One region of the Kitasatospora sp. NPDC088134 genome, then DNA from elsewhere that is predicted to be linked to it. Evidence: riboswitches for the same ligand, from Rfam matches in the RefSeq annotation. Region 1 holds a riboswitch; the other holds the start of a gene.

Region 1 (7,274 bases):
CTCCGTCAGTCTGCTTGCCCTGCTCACCGGGCTCACCCGGCCCGTTCGGCTCGCCCGGCTCGTCCGCGAGGCGCAAGGGTCTGGCGTGCCGACAGGAATTGCTGAGCAGTTCGGAGAGGATCAACACCGCGTCGTCAATCACCGGATCGGGTATCGCGCGGTCGCCGAGATCACGGCGCAGCCTCCGCCGGGCTGCCGAAACACTGGCCGGACCGTGCGGAACGGCCATGGCCGATGAGGACGACCCGGCCTGAACTGGCACAGCTCGTGCCACCATCAACGCCACCCCCGGACCTCCTTCAGGCTTCTGCCGAGGGATGGATGCCCGCAGGTAATGCGTCGGAAACGGACGTTCGACGATCCGATGGCGGCATTAACGACATCCGTGCGGACCGGAGGCAAAAGGTGAGGCGTCTCTCACGTTCTGTTGTGGTGATCCATGGGAAAGGGCGCGCGGAAATACCCCGTTCGGTATTTCTGTCGCGCGATTGGGTGCGGGGGCGGCCCGGTGCGGGGCCTGCGGGGCTGGGCGTGGGCGGTCGGGGCGCGGGGACGGTCAGCGGCCGAGCTGGGCCAGGACGTCGGCCGGGCGGTTGGTGATCAGGGCCTCCACGCCCAGTTCCAGGCAGAGTTCGACGTCCTCGGGGCGGTCCACCGTCCACACGTGCACCCGGTGCCCGGCCCGGCGCAGTGCCGTCACCAGACCCGGGTCGCGGCGCACCAGGTCGATGCCCGGGCCGGCGATCGCGGCGCCGCCGGGCAGCGCGCGGGTGCGGCCGAGCACCGGCAGCCGGCGCTCCCACAGGTACACCCGGGGCACCGCCGGGGCGGCCCGCCGGACCCGGTGCAGGGCCAGCTCGGAGAAGCTCATCACCCGCACCGTCGACTCCTCGGGGGAGGCCGGCAGCAGGTTGAACCGCCCCAGCATGCGCAGGAGTTCGGACTCCACCCGGCCCGCGTAGCGCACCGGGTGCTTGGTCTCGATCGCCAGCTCCACCCGCCGACCGGCGTCCGCGACCAGCTCCAGCAGCCGCTCCAGGGTGAGCACCGGGCTGGGCTCCGGCTGCTCCGGGTGCTTCCACGAACCGAAGTCCAACCGGGAGAGTTGAGCCAGCGTCATCGCCGACACCACGCCCTGGCCGTCCGAGGTCCGGCGCACCGTACGGTCGTGCACGCACACCAGCTGCCCGTCGGCGGTGACCCGGACGTCGCACTCCAGCCCGTCCGCGCCCTCCGCCAGGGCCCGCAGGTACGCCTGCTCGGTGTGTTCCGGCAGGGCCGCCGAGGAGCCCCGGTGGGCGATCACCTTCACCGCGGAACGGTCGATCGGGGCGTTCGGCGCGGTCGCGGCGCTGTGCTGGGTGTTCACGCCGTCCACCCTACGAGGGCCGGGATGTCGCCCGGCTTCCGGCACGGCGACATCCCGGTGAACACCTGCGTCCCCGCTCTCCGGGGGTGGGCGGTTCGGGGTGGGCGGTTTGTGAGTGGGCGGTTCGGGGGTGTCGGGGTTGGCGGTTCGCGGGTGGGCGGTTCGGGGGCGTGCGGTCAGATCCGGGCGAGCGCCTCGGCCTCGGCGGTGTAGAGCAGTTCCGGGTCCAGGCCCATGCCGGTGAAGTGGCCGGCCAGTTCCAGCGAGAGCACGCCGTGCAGCCTGGTCCAGAACGCCAGCGCCCGGCGCAGCTCGTGGGCGCTGGCCCGGCGCGGACCGGCCCAGTCGTGCCGGCCGCCCAGGTGGGAGTAGAGCCGGGCGTCGGCCCGGCCCGGGTCGACCGGCGGCTGCTGGTGCCGGGCGGCGGCGTCCAGCAGGGCGGACATGGTGGCGGCGGCGAGCTCGGTGGTCTCCGGCGGGGCGTGGTAGCCCGGGACGGGGGTGCCGTACAGCAGGAAGTAGCGCTGCGGATCGGCCAGCGCCCACTCGCGCAGCGCCCGGGCCAGCTCGGGCAGGTCACCGCCCTGACCGGCCCGGGCGCCCAGCACCTCGGCCAGGCTGCGGTAGCCGTCGGTGATCAGCTCGGTGATCAGCTCGTCCCGGTTGGCGAAGTAGCGGTAGAGGGCCGGGCCGCTGACGCCCATCCGCTTGGCGATCGCGTTCAGCGACAGCGCGGAGGCGCCCGCCTCGGCGATCTGGGCGCGGGCGTGCCGCTTGACCTCCTCGCGGACCTGGGTGCGGTAGCGCTCCCGCGGGGTGCCGGTCTCCGTCTCCATGGGGGTGCCCCTTCACTGCCGTGTTGGTGTCACGCGTTCGTCAGATGTCCTCACTTCCGTTAGACCATATCACTGTTGTTGTTGACTCTCACGAAAGCGTGATGCTAGAACTTGAAGAGTTAGAGGGTCTAACAGAAGCGAGAGCTTCTATCGAAAGGAAGTGCCATGAACCACGGACCCGACCACCGCGCCCCCGGGCAGCTCGTCGAGATCGTCCTCCCCGGCCTGGTCGAACCGGAGGGCCTGCTGGTGCGCCGCTCCGCCGTCCCCGCCCCGGGGCCGGGGCAGGTGCTGGTCGCCGTCGAGGCCACCGGCGTCTCCTTCGCCGAACAGCAGATGCGCCGCGGCCGCTACTACGACCAGCCGCCGTTCCCGTTCGTCCCGGGCTACGACCTGGTCGGCCGGATCACCGCCACCGGCCCGGGCACCGACCCCGCCCTGACGGGCCGCCGGATCGCCGCGCTCACCAAGACCGGCGGCTGGGCCAGCCACGTCCTGCTCGACCCGGCCGACACCGTGCCCGTCCCGGACAGCCTCGACCCGGCCGAGGCGGAGACCGCCGTCGTCAACGGCATCACCGCCCACCAGATGCTGCACCGCCACGCAAAGGTCCGGGCCGGGCAGACCGTCCTGGTGCACGGCGCGGGCGGCGGCGTCGGCCAGCTCCTCGCCCAACTCGCCCGCGCCGCCGGCGCCGAGGTGATCGGCACCGCCTCCCCGCGCCACCACGACGCGCTGCGCGCCCTCGGCGTCACCCCCGTCGACTACCGGACCGGTGACGTCCCCGCCCAGGTCCGCCGCCTCGCCCCCGGCGGGGTGGACGCCGTCTTCGACCACGTCGGCCTCCGCAGCGCGGTCGACTCCTGGCACCTGCTCGCCCCCGGCGGCACCCTGATCGCCTACGGCAGCGCCGCCACCCGCGACGACACCGGCTCCAAGCAGTGGCCGGTGCTCAAGCTGCTGGCCCGCACCTGGTGGTGGAACGCCCTGCCGAACGGCCGCCGCGCCCGCTTCTACAACATCTGGGCGGGCCGGGCGCTCGGCCGCGACCGCTTCCGGGCCCGGCTGCGCGCCGACCTCACCGCCGTCCTGGACGCCGTCCGGCGCGGCGAGATCACCGCGCCGCTGGCCGCCCGCCTCCCGCTCACCGACGCCGCCGAGGCGCTCCGCCTCGCCGAGTCCGGCACCGTCACCGGCAAGGTCGTACTGATCCCCTGAGCTCCTGAGTGTCCCGAGCTCCCGAGCTCCTGAGCTCCTGAGCCCTTGAGCCCTTGAGCCCTTGAGCCCGCTCGCCCCGGGGTCAGACCTTCCGGCCGCCGCCCAGCGCCGCCACCGCGAGGGTGACCAGTGCCGCGACCAGGAACGAGAACAGCGAGGCCGAGCTCCACGCCTGCGGGGTGAAGTGCACGGCCTGCTGCAGGTCCGACCAGCGGCCGGTCCACCAGTCGCCGATCTTCGACGGCGCCAGGAACTGGTACACCGCGAAGCCGACCGCCCACGGCAGCAGCATCACCCAGCGCGCGGGCGCGTCCTGCGACAGGTCCCAGCCGCGCCGGCCCGCACCGAGGAAGTAGTCCACCGCCAGCACCGCGAACAGCGGCACGAACACCGACCCGATCAGGCCCAGGAACCCGTAGTACGAGTCGGTGAACTCCTTGATCCGCAGCGCCAGCACCGTCACCAGCACGCCGATCCCGCCGGTCAGCACCCGCCGGTCGGCCCGCGGCCACAGGTTGTGGATCGACATCGCGGTCGAGTACACGTTGGCGAACGACTGGTCCGACTCGCGCAGCACCAGCACCAGCAGGAACGCCCAGCCCGCGGCCACCCCGGTGAACGACTCGAAGATCCGGTTCGCGTCGCCGCCCGACTGCAGCAGCGCCACCACGCCCAGCACGTAGCACCACACCTGGGCCACCGTGTAGCCGGAGAACGTCCCCCAGAACGCCTTCGCCGAGCTGCGCGCGTGCCGGGTGTAGTCCGCGGCCAGCGGCACGAAGGAGATCGACACCGCGATCACCGCGTCCGTCGCGGCCAGGAAGCCGTCCCAGTTGCCCGCGCCCGGGTCCGGGAAGCCCTGCCGGGCGAACTGGACGGTGAAGTACACCATCGCCACGCCGACCGCGACCGCCACGTACTTGCGCAGCACCGCGATCGCGCCCAGCGGCCAGATCGTCAGCACCGTGGTCAGCACGCCCGCCAGCAGCACGAACAGCCAGCGCCAACCCTCGGTGCCGGTCACCGTCTGGGCACCCCAGGCGATCACCGTCAGCTCGTACACGCCCCAGCCGACGCACTGCAGGATGTTCAGCACCGTCGGCACGTACGACAGCCGGGTGCCGAACAGGCCGCGCAGCACCGCCATCGCCGGCGCACCGGTGCGGGCGCCCACCAGGGCGGCCACCGCCAGCATCGCGGTGCCGATCGCGGTGCCCGCCACGATCGCCGTGACCGCGGCGGTGAACCCCAGCTCGTGACCCTGCTCGCCCAGCACCGTCGCGGCACTGGTGAACCCGATCAGGCTCACCCCGAGGTTCGCCCAGAGCGCGAACAGCGCCCGGAAGTCCAGGGTGCGCGGCGGGGCCGTGTCGAGGGTCAGCGGGGCCTCGGCACGCGCCTCGGCGCCATGATCGGAAATTGGGGCAGACGGAACAGCCGTCATGGCCGATACTCCCTACGCCGGCATTACCCGGACAGGTTCCGGCGGTCAGCGCCCCCTCGACCGCGGTGGCGTCACCGCCATGGCCTACGGTCGAACCGGCGCACTCTCAGCCTGGTTGGTCCAAGCTCCCGCGACGTTCTTCGGTTTACAGGAGCGAAAGGCTAGCCCCCGGACGGGGGAACGCCAAGGCCGGGGGGTCGGACGTCCGCATCGCGGGACCACTTGTGTGCATGTCAGAGCGGCCTAAGGCTTCTCATGATTTCTTCAGGGGCCCGCTTACGGTGTCCGAATCCGGCATAGGAAAAACTGTGCTCCGAGGTTGCGACCGCGCCGGGCGCGCCGCCGCGGTCCGCAGTCCAAGGTCTTGTCAGCGATGGAGGTCGTCCGTGAGCACCGAGCACGCGAGTGGTACCACCCCGCCGGAGAAGGGCCCCGAGCCCACCGGCACCGAGGCGGTGGCCGCCGGCTCCGCCACGCCCGCGCCGGCTCCCGCCTACCTCGACGCGCCGCCGCCGGCCGTCCCCGCGTCCCCGGCCGTCCCTGTCTCCCCGCCCGCGCCGGCCCCGGCGGTGCCCGCCGCACCGGCCACTGCAGCTGCTCCCGCAGCTCCCGCTGCTCCTGCTGCGCCGCGTCCGGACGAGACCATCCAGCTCGGCAAGGTGCCGGCCGCGGTCCCGGACGACGCCCCGCCGCCGTTCCAGAACCCGTACGGCACGCCCGCCGCCCCGGCCAACCCGTTCGCGGCTCCGGCGCCCGCCGCCGCTGCGGCCCCCGGCCACGACGCGCCGACGGCCGTCGCCCCGGCGGTACCGGCCGCTCCGGTCCCGTTCGCCCAGGACGGCGGCCCGGCCGGGCCCGGCGCGCACGGCGGCTACGGCGGGCCCGAGCAGCCGCACCACCCGTTCGGCGCCGGCCACCCGGTCGGCGGCTGGGGCAACCCGTCCGGCCTCGAACCGGTCGGCGGCGCGGGCGGGCCGGGCGCGCCCTGGGGCGTCCCGCAGCCGGGGGCCGGCGGCCCGGACAAGGGCAAGCGCGGCAAGCTGATCGGGCTGGTCGCGGCCGTCGCGCTGGTCGCGGGCCTGATCGGCGGGGCGATCGGCGCGTCCGTGGCGGACCGCAACGACACCTCCAGTGCCGGGACCAGCCACAACAGCACCACCGTCACGGTCGGCAACACCCACCAGAACCTGGACCGGGCCCCGGAGTCCGTCGCCGGGATCGCGGCCAAGGCGCTGCCGTCGACCGTCACCATCAAGGCCCAGGGCTCCAGCGAGTCCGGCACCGGCACCGGGTTCGTCTTCGACACCGAGGGCCACATCCTGACCAACAACCACGTGGTCGCACCGGCCGCCAAGGGCGGCAAGCTCACCGTCAAGTTCTCCGACGGCTCCTCGTACGACGCCTCGGTGGTCGGCCGGGCCGAGGGCTACGACGTCGCGGTGATCAAGCTCGACAAGCCCCCGACGGGGAAGCTCAACCCGCTCCCGCTCGGCGACTCCGACAAGGTCGCCATCGGCGACGCCACCATCGCCATCGGTGCCCCGTACGGCCTCGAAGGCACCGTCACCACCGGCATCATCTCGGCCAAGGACCGCCCGGTCGCCTCCGGTGACGAGACCGGCGCGCAGGCCTCCTACATGAACGCCCTGCAGACCGACGCCTCGATCAACCCGGGCAACTCCGGCGGGCCGCTGCTGGACGCCTCCGGCTCGGTGATCGGCATCAACTCGGCGATCCAGTCCAACACCAGCGGCAACGGCCGGGCCGGCTCGATCGGCCTCGGCTTCGCCATCCCGATCAACCAGGCCAAGTGGGTCGCCCAGACCCTGATCAAGGACGGCATGCCGGTCTACGCGATCCTCGGCGTCCTGCGCAACGACGACTACCGCGGCGACGGCGCCCAGATCGCCACCGCCGCCGTCCGCGACACCCCGGCCGTCACCCCGGGCGGCCCCGCCGACCAGGCCGGCCTCAAGGCCGGCGACGTCATCACCAAGCTCGGCGGCATCGCCATCGACAGCGGCCCGACCCTGGTCAGCGAGATCTGGACCCACAAGCCCGGCGAGAAGGTCGAGGTCGAGTACACCCGCGACGGCAAGCCCGCCAAGACCACCGTCACCCTCGGCGAACGCAAGGGCGACAACTGACAGTCCCCCACCCGAAACGGTGTGCACCGAACCCGCCCCGACCCGTTAGGCTGACCCCCACCGAGGAGGGTTGCCCGAGCGGCCTAAGGGAACAGTCTTGAAAACTGTCGTGGCCTCTGGTCACCGTGGGTTCAAATCCCACACCCTCCGCCAGGGTGGATGAACCACCAGCTCAGGGCGGGTACCGGCATCGAGCCGGTACCCGCCCTGAGTCGTTCCTGTCCCAGGGTGTCCCACGGAATCCCAGCCCTGACCAGCAC
Region 2 (7,274 bases), on a different contig from region 1:
ACGCCCGCCGCCTGGACACCCGGCTCGGCGCCCCGGACCTCACCCCGGACGAGATCGCCGACCTGGGCGCGCTGATCACCCGCAGCGGCGCCCCGGCCGCCGTCGAGGCCCGGATCGACGCGCTGCTGGCCGAGTCGATGGCCGCGCTGGCCGCCGCCCCGCTCGCGGACGCCGCCGCCCGCGCGGCGCTCGGGGCGCTGGCCGACGCGGCGACCGTCCGCACGTACTGACCGCGGCCTCAGGCCGCCGGACGGCGCCACCAGCGGCGCGTGGCCAGGGCCGCCAGCGCCGCCCCGGCCGCGTTCAGCAGCACGTCGTCGACCGAGGAGACCCGGTCCAGCCGCAGCACGTACTGGGCGGTCTCCACCAGCACCGAGCAGGCCGCGCCGAGCGCCAGCACCCGCCACACCGAGGCGAGCGCGGCGAACCGGACCGGGACGAGGGCGCCGAGCGCGGCGAACACCAGCAGGTTGCCGACGATCTGCGCCACCGCGGTGGCGGGCGGCCCGGCGGCGACGATCTCCGCGAGGTCGTGCAGCGGCACCAGGTTGACCCGGCGGCGCGGACCGCCCGGGTCGGCGCCCGGCAGCAGGATCATCCACACCCACGGCACCGTCCCGTAGACCGTGCCGACCTCGGCCAGCGCCGAACGCCGCGCCCACCCGGGCTGGACCCCGGCCGCCCGCCGCCGCGCGGCCAGCGCCCGCGCCGTCAGCGCGGCCAACGGCAGGGCGGCCACGGTCAGGAACACGATGCCGTTGGCCGTCCCCGTCCAGCCGTGCCACCCGGCGTGGTGCAGCGGCCGCTGGGCGAGGAAGGCGACGGCCGCCGCCCCGAGCAGTACGGGGGCGAGCAGCACGATCCGGCGGGCCCGGCGGGCGGGCGTGGCGATGGACTCCATGCCTGCACGGAGTGCGGTCGGGAACCGTGCGGTTCCCGACCGGGCGGCCTACCGCAGCCGGCGGGCCAGTTCGGCCGCCGCCGCGCCCGGGTCCTCGGCGGCGGTGATCGCGCGGACCACCACGACCCGGGTCGCGCCCGCGTCCAGGACCTGCTGGAGGTTGCCGAGGTCGACGCCGCCGATGGCGAACCAGGGGCGTTCCGGCCGGGCCGCGGCGGCGTACCGGACCAGGTCGAGCCCGGGCGCGTGGCGGCCGGGCTTGGTGGGGGTGGGCCAGACCGGGCCGGTGCAGAAGTAGTCGACGCCGGGTTCGGCGATCGCGGTGTCGACCTCGTCCTCGGCGTGGCAGGAGCGCCCGATCAGCACGTCCTCGCCGAGGATCCGGCGGGCGACGGGCACCGGCAGGTCGTCCTGGCCGAGGTGCAGCACGTCGGGCCGGGCACCGTACGCGACGTCGGCCCGGTCGTTGACGGCGAGCAGCTTGCCGTGCCGGCGCGCGGCGTCCGCGAAGACCTCCAGGTACGCCAGCTCCTGCTTGGCCTCCAGGCCCTTGTCGCGGAGCTGGACGATGTCGACACCGCCCGCCAGCACCGCGTCCAGGAACTCCGGCAGGTCGCCCTGCGCGCGGCGGGCGTCGGTGCAGAGGTAGAGCCGCGCGTCGGCGAGCCGCTGACGGGCCGTCGGCCGGGCAGTCACAGGGCCAGGGCCTGGGCGCGGCGCTTGACCTCGGTGCCGCGGTTCTCGCGCAGGGCCTGGATCGGGGTGCCGGGGAGGGACGCGTCCTCGGTGAACATCCACTCCAGGATCTCCTCGTCGGAGAAGCCGCAGTCGCGGAGCACCGTGAGGGTGCTGGCCAGGTGCTTGACCAGGCCGTCGTCCTCGATGAAGTCGGCGGGCACCTGCAGGGAGTTGTTCTCGCCGCGCCGGACCGCCAGCAGGGTGCGGGCGCGCACCATGTCGCGGATCTCGGTGATCACCACCCCCCAGCGCTCGGCGATGTCGGGGAGGTACACCCACGCGGGGACCAGGGCGTCAGTCTTGGGATCAATCGTGCTCACGGCCCCAGCCTACCCAGGTGCTAGCCCACGGCCGCCTTCAGCGGGACGGCCGGGTCGGCGGCGCGGGCCGGGTCGAGCACCGTAGCGCGCTCGATCAGCCGCCGCCCCTGGGCCAGGTCGCGCGGCCGGTCGACGGCGAGCACCGCGACCGGCGCGCCCGCGCGCAGCCAGAGCACCGTCCAGGCGGGGTCGGACGGGGAGCCGCGCCAGAGCAGGTGGTCGGCCCCGGCGTGCCGGCCGGCGTACTGGACGGTGCGGCCGAACTGCTCGGACCAGAAGTACGGGACGGGGTCGTAGGGGGCGTCCAGGGTGCCGAGCACGGAGGCGGCGACGGCGCCGCCGGAGTGCAGGGCGTGGTCCCAGTGCTGGACGGCGATCCGGGCGCCGCCGAGCCGGGCGGAGGGGTAGGAGACGCAGTCGCCGGCCGCCCAGACGCCGGGCAGCGCGGTGCGCAGCCGGTCGTCGACGGGGACGGTGCCCTCGGGGTCGAGGGCGAGCGGGCCGCCGGTGAGCCAGTCGGTGGCGGGGCGGGCGCCGATGCCGACCACCACCTCGTCGGCGGGCAGGTGGGTGCCGTCGGCGAGCAGCACCCCGCCGTCGGCGGCCCCGGCGACGGTGGCACCGCAGCGCAGGTCGACCCCGGCGGCGGCGTACCAGTCGGCCATCAGGGCGCCGAGTTCGGCGGGCAGCGCGCCGGCCAGCGGGGTCGCGGCGGCCTCGACCACGGTGACCTCGCAGCCGAGGGCGCGGGCGACGGTGGCGGTCTCGGCGCCGATCCAGCCCGCGCCGACCAGCACGACCCTCCGCCCGGGGGCGAGCGCGGCGCGCAGGGCCAGGGCGTCGTCGACGGTGCGCAGGGTGCGGGCGCCGGGCAGGCCGGGGAGGGTGCGCGGCTCGGCGCCGGTGGCGATCACCAGGGCCTGGTACGGGAGTTCGCCGCCGTCGGTGTGCAGCAGGCCGGGGTCCAGGCCGGTGGCGCGGCGGCCGGGCAGGAGGTCGACGTCCAGGCCGGCCCAGTCGATCTCGAAGGCGGTGCTGTCGGCCTTGCCGAGCAGGACGTCCTTGGAGAGCGGGGGGCGGTCGTAGGGCGGGTGGGGTTCGTCGCCGAGCAGGGCGATCGGGCCCCGCCAGCCGCCCTGCCGCAGGTTCAGCGCGGCCTGCGCGCCCGCCATGCCCGCTCCGACCACGACGGCCCGGTCCGTTGTCCTCAGCTCAGCCACGGCGCCCACCCTACCGAGCGGGGCCCGCCGCAGGCAGGCGTCCTCAGGCCGGAATCGGGCCGGAATCGGCGCGGCGTTAAGGTGGAGGGGAGTCACTTGATCACGGGAGCCCGGCGCACCGGGCTGAGAGGCGGGCTGCGGCGGCCCGCGACCGTCCGAACCTGATCCGGGTCATGCCGGCGAAGGGAGAAGAAGCCGCTGTGGCACATTCCGACGTGCTCGTGGTCGGCGGGGGGATCATCGGGCTGGGCGTGGCCTGGCGCGCCGCGCAGCGCGGCCTGTCGGTCGCGGTGGCGGACCCGTCGCCGGGCGGCGGGGCGGCGCAGGTCGCCGCGGGGATGCTCGCCCCGGTGACCGAACTGCAGTACGGCGAGGAGCCGTTGCTGCGGCTGGGCATGGTGTCCAACCGGCGGTACGCGGCCTTCGCGGCCGAGCTGACCGAGCTGACGGGGCTGGACACCGGCTACCGGGCGACCGGCACCCTGGCGGTGGCGCTGGATGCCGACGACCGGGCCGAGCTGCGTGAACTGCACGCCTTCCAGGCCCGGTTGGGCCTGTCCTCGGAGTGGCTGACCGGCCGCGAGTGCCGCCGGCTGGAGCCGATGCTGGCCCCGGGCGTGCGCGGCGGCCTGCACGTCGCCGACGACCACCAGGTGGACGGCCGCCGGCTGGCCGCCGCGCTGGTGGCGGCCTGCGAGCGGCTCGGGGTGGCCTTCCACCGGGCCGCGGCCGCCGAGCTGCTGACCACCGCCGGGCGGGCCGGGGAGGTCCGGGCCACCGGCGTCCGGCTGTCGACCGGCGTCGAGCTGTCCGCCGGGTGCACGGTGCTGGCCGCGGGCGCCCGCAGCCACCTGCTGCCGGGCCTGCCGGCCGGGGTACTGCCGGCGATCCGCCCGGTCAAGGGCCAGGTGCTGCGGCTGCGGGTGCCGCCCCGGTACGCGCCCTTCCTGTCCCGCAACGTCCGCGCGGTGGTGCGCGGGCAGCACATCTACCTGGTGCCGCGCGCCGACGGCGAGCTGGTGGTCGGCGCGACCACCGAGGAGCAGGGCCACGACACCACCGTGACGGCCGGCGGGGTCTACGAGCTGCTCCGGGACGCCCACGAACTGGTGCCCGGGATCACCGAGTTGGAGCTGGCGGAGACGGGCGCGGGGCTGCGCCCGGGCTCCCCCGACAACGCACCGCTGCTCGGCCCGACCGCGCTGCCCGGGCTGGCCGCCGCCACCGGGCACCACCGCAACGGCGTGCTGCTCACCCCGGTCACCGCCGACCTGCTCGCCGACTACCTGGCCACCGGCGAACTGCCCGCCCTGGCCGCCGACTTCACCCCCCACCGCTTCCGCACCGAGGTCCCCGCATGAACCCCATCACGCTGACCGTCAACGGCGAGCCGCGCACGCTGCCCGCCGCCACCACCCTCGACACCGTGGTCGCCGAGGTGTCGGCCGCCCCCACCGGGATCGCCGCCGCTGTCAACGAGGCGGTGGTGCCGCGCAGTTCGTGGTCCGGCACGGTGCTCGGCGCGGGCGACCGGGTCGAGATCCTCACCGCCGTCCAGGGGGGCTGACCGATGGCCGAGGACGTGCTCACCATCGCCGGCACCGCGTTCGGCTCCCGGCTGATCATGGGCACCGGCGGCGCCCCCAGCCTGGAGGTGCTGGAGCAGGCCCTGCTGGCCTCCGGCACCGAGCTGACCACGGTGGCGATGCGCCGGGTGGACACCGCCACCCAGGGGTCGGTGCTGGACGTGCTGACCCGCAACGGCATCCGGGTACTGCCGAACACGGCCGGCTGCTACACCGCGGGCGAGGCCGTGCTGACCGCCCGACTGGCCCGCGAGGCGCTCGGCACGGACTGGGTCAAGCTGGAGGTGATCGCCGACGAGCGGACCCTGCTGCCCGACCCGATCGAGCTGCTGGACGCCGCCGAGACCCTGGTGGACGACGGCTTCACCGTGCTGCCGTACACCAACGACGACCCGGTGCTGGCCCGCAAGCTGGAGGACGTCGGCTGCGCGGCGATCATGCCGCTGGGCTCGCCGATCGGCTCCGGCCTGGGCATCCGCAACCCGCACAACTTCCAGCTGATCGTGGAGGCCGCCAACGTCCCGGTGGTGCTGGACGCGGGCGCGGGCACCGCCAGCGACGTCGCGCTGGCGATGGAGCTGGGCTGCTCGGCGGTGATGCTGGCCTCCGCCGTCACCCGGGCCCAGGAGCCGGTGCTGATGGCCGCCTCGATGCGGCTGGCCGTCGAGGCGGGCCGCCTCGCCCACCGGGCCGGCCGCATCCCGCGCCGCTACTACGCCGAGGCGTCCTCCCCCGTCGCCGGCCTCGCCGACACCCGCGAGCGCCCCGCGTTCTGACCCCCGCCGAACCGCCCGGCCCCTCCGGCGCGTCCTCGCCCCCGGAGGGGATGCGGATGGGGACGGACGGACGCGCCGGCGGGGACCTCGCGGCGGCGGCGCTGTGGTGGGGCCCGGTGCTGCTGCTGGACGGGTGGCTGCTGGTGCGGACCGGCGGCCGGGTCGGCGTGCTGCTGGTCCCGGTGCTGCTCGGCGCCGCGATCGGGGCAGCGGCCGCCCGCGCCGGCACGCCCCCGGCCGTCCGGCTCCGCCGGTCCGGTCTCGGCGCGCTGCTCGCGCACGGCCTGCTGCTGGCCGCGCTGCTCACCGCCCTGACCCTGCACCCGCCGCGCGTCCTGTGGTGAGCCGCCCGACACCCGCCCCCTCCCGGCCCGGGAACCGCCCGGCCCCTACACTCCTCTGGTGGACATGACCATCGACGATCCCCTGTACGGCGTGCTGCTGGACGGCCGCTACCGGGTCGAGCAGCGGATCGCCGTCGGTGGCATGTCGACGGTCTACCGGGGCACCGACACCCGGCTGGACCGGACGGTCGCGCTGAAGGTGATGCACCCCTCGCTGGTGGGGGACGCCGACTTCACGGCCCGTTTCATCCGGGAGGCGAAGGCGGTGGCCCGGCTGGCGCACCCGAACGTGGTGAACGTGCTGGACCAGGGCGCCGACCCGCACGCGGTGTTCATGGCGATGGAGTACGTCCCCGGCCGGAACCTGCGCGACGTGCTGCGCGACCGCGGGGCGCTGTCGGTGCGGGCCGCGCTGGACGTGCTGGAACCGGTGCTGGCGGCGCTGGGCGCGGCGCACCGGGCCGGGCTGGTGCACCGGGACGTCAAGCCGGAGAACGTGCTGATCACCGACAACGGCCTGGTGAAGGTCGCCGACTTCGGCCTGGTCCGGCTGCTGACCGGCCAGGACAACGGCTCCAGCACCACCCAGGCGGGCCAACTGCTGGGCACCGTCTCCTACTTGGCGCCGGAGCAGATCCGCCGGGACGTCGACACCGACCAGCGGGTGGACGTCTACGCGGCGGGCATCCTGCTGTACGAGACGCTGACCGGCGCGAAGCCGCACACCGGCGAGAACGCCGCCCAGGTGATGTACCGCCACCTGCACGAGGACGTCCCGGCGCCGTCGCTGACCGCGCCCGCGGTGGGCCCGGAGCTGGACGCGATAGTGGCGGCGGCGACCGCCCGCGACCCGCAGGCCCGGCCGTGGGACGCGGTGGAGCTGCTGGCCGCGCTGCAGCGGGCCCGCCGGGCACTGCCCGCCGCGCGGCTGGACGCGGAGCCGCCGGCCTCGAACCGGCCGACCCCGCAGTTCAACCCGGGCGAGGCGACGGCGGTGATCCCGACCCCGGGCGGCCTGGAGCGCACCAGCGTGCTGGAGGTCCCGCCGGAGCTGCTGCTGCCGCCCCGCCCGCCGGTGGCGGACGCCGCCCCGGGCCGCCGGGCCGCGCGCCGGGCCGCCCGGCCACCGCGCGGCCGCAAGCCGCTGATCTGGTCGGCGGTGCTGGTGGCGCTGGTGCTGGTGGTCGGCGGGGTGACGTACACGCTGTCGAGCGCGGTGTACGCGACGGTGCCGAGCGTGCTGGGGCAGAGCCGGGACCAGGCCTCGGCGACGCTGGACAAGCAGGGCCTGCACGGGGCGTTCAGCGAGCAGTTCAGCGAGTCGGTGCAGGCCGGCCAGGTGATCTCGACCGACCCGGGGGTGGGCGCGAAGGTCCGCAAGAGCGACGA

What was found. A riboswitch is a leader RNA that binds a small molecule or an ion and turns the genes downstream of it on or off. The one in region 1 is predicted to bind thiamine pyrophosphate.
Region 2: linked by a shared signal. The riboswitch ahead of thiO (glycine oxidase ThiO) and the one ahead of ACIOHG_RS13010 (purine-cytosine permease family protein) in region 1 are both predicted to bind thiamine pyrophosphate.

The regions. Positions count from the first base shown of each region.
Region 1 covers NZ_JBIUTD010000006.1:266,006-273,279, forward strand. Annotated here, with positions in the region: gene ACIOHG_RS12990 (ATP-binding protein) at 1-286, opposite strand, end outside; gene ACIOHG_RS12995 (glycerophosphodiester phosphodiesterase) at 557-1,369, opposite strand; gene ACIOHG_RS13000 (TetR/AcrR family transcriptional regulator) at 1,546-2,205, opposite strand; gene ACIOHG_RS13005 (medium chain dehydrogenase/reductase family protein) at 2,371-3,423, shown strand; gene ACIOHG_RS13010 (purine-cytosine permease family protein) at 3,506-4,867, opposite strand; TPP riboswitch at 4,858-5,009, opposite strand; gene ACIOHG_RS13015 (S1C family serine protease) at 5,254-7,014, shown strand; tRNA gene ACIOHG_RS13020 (tRNA-Ser) at 7,079-7,167, shown strand.
Region 2 covers NZ_JBIUTD010000003.1:107,435-114,708, reverse strand. Annotated here, with positions in the region: gene ACIOHG_RS06355 (polyprenyl synthetase family protein) at 1-230, shown strand, start outside; gene ACIOHG_RS06350 (VanZ family protein) at 239-901, opposite strand; gene thiE (thiamine phosphate synthase) at 950-1,597, opposite strand; gene ACIOHG_RS06340 (Rv2175c family DNA-binding protein) at 1,594-1,959, opposite strand; gene ACIOHG_RS06335 (NAD(P)/FAD-dependent oxidoreductase) at 1,980-3,188, opposite strand; TPP riboswitch at 3,272-3,384, shown strand; gene thiO (glycine oxidase ThiO) at 3,353-4,540, shown strand; gene thiS (sulfur carrier protein ThiS) at 4,537-4,746, shown strand; gene ACIOHG_RS06320 (thiazole synthase) at 4,750-5,541, shown strand; gene ACIOHG_RS06315 (hypothetical protein) at 5,598-5,885, shown strand; gene pknB (Stk1 family PASTA domain-containing Ser/Thr kinase) at 5,950-7,274, shown strand, end outside.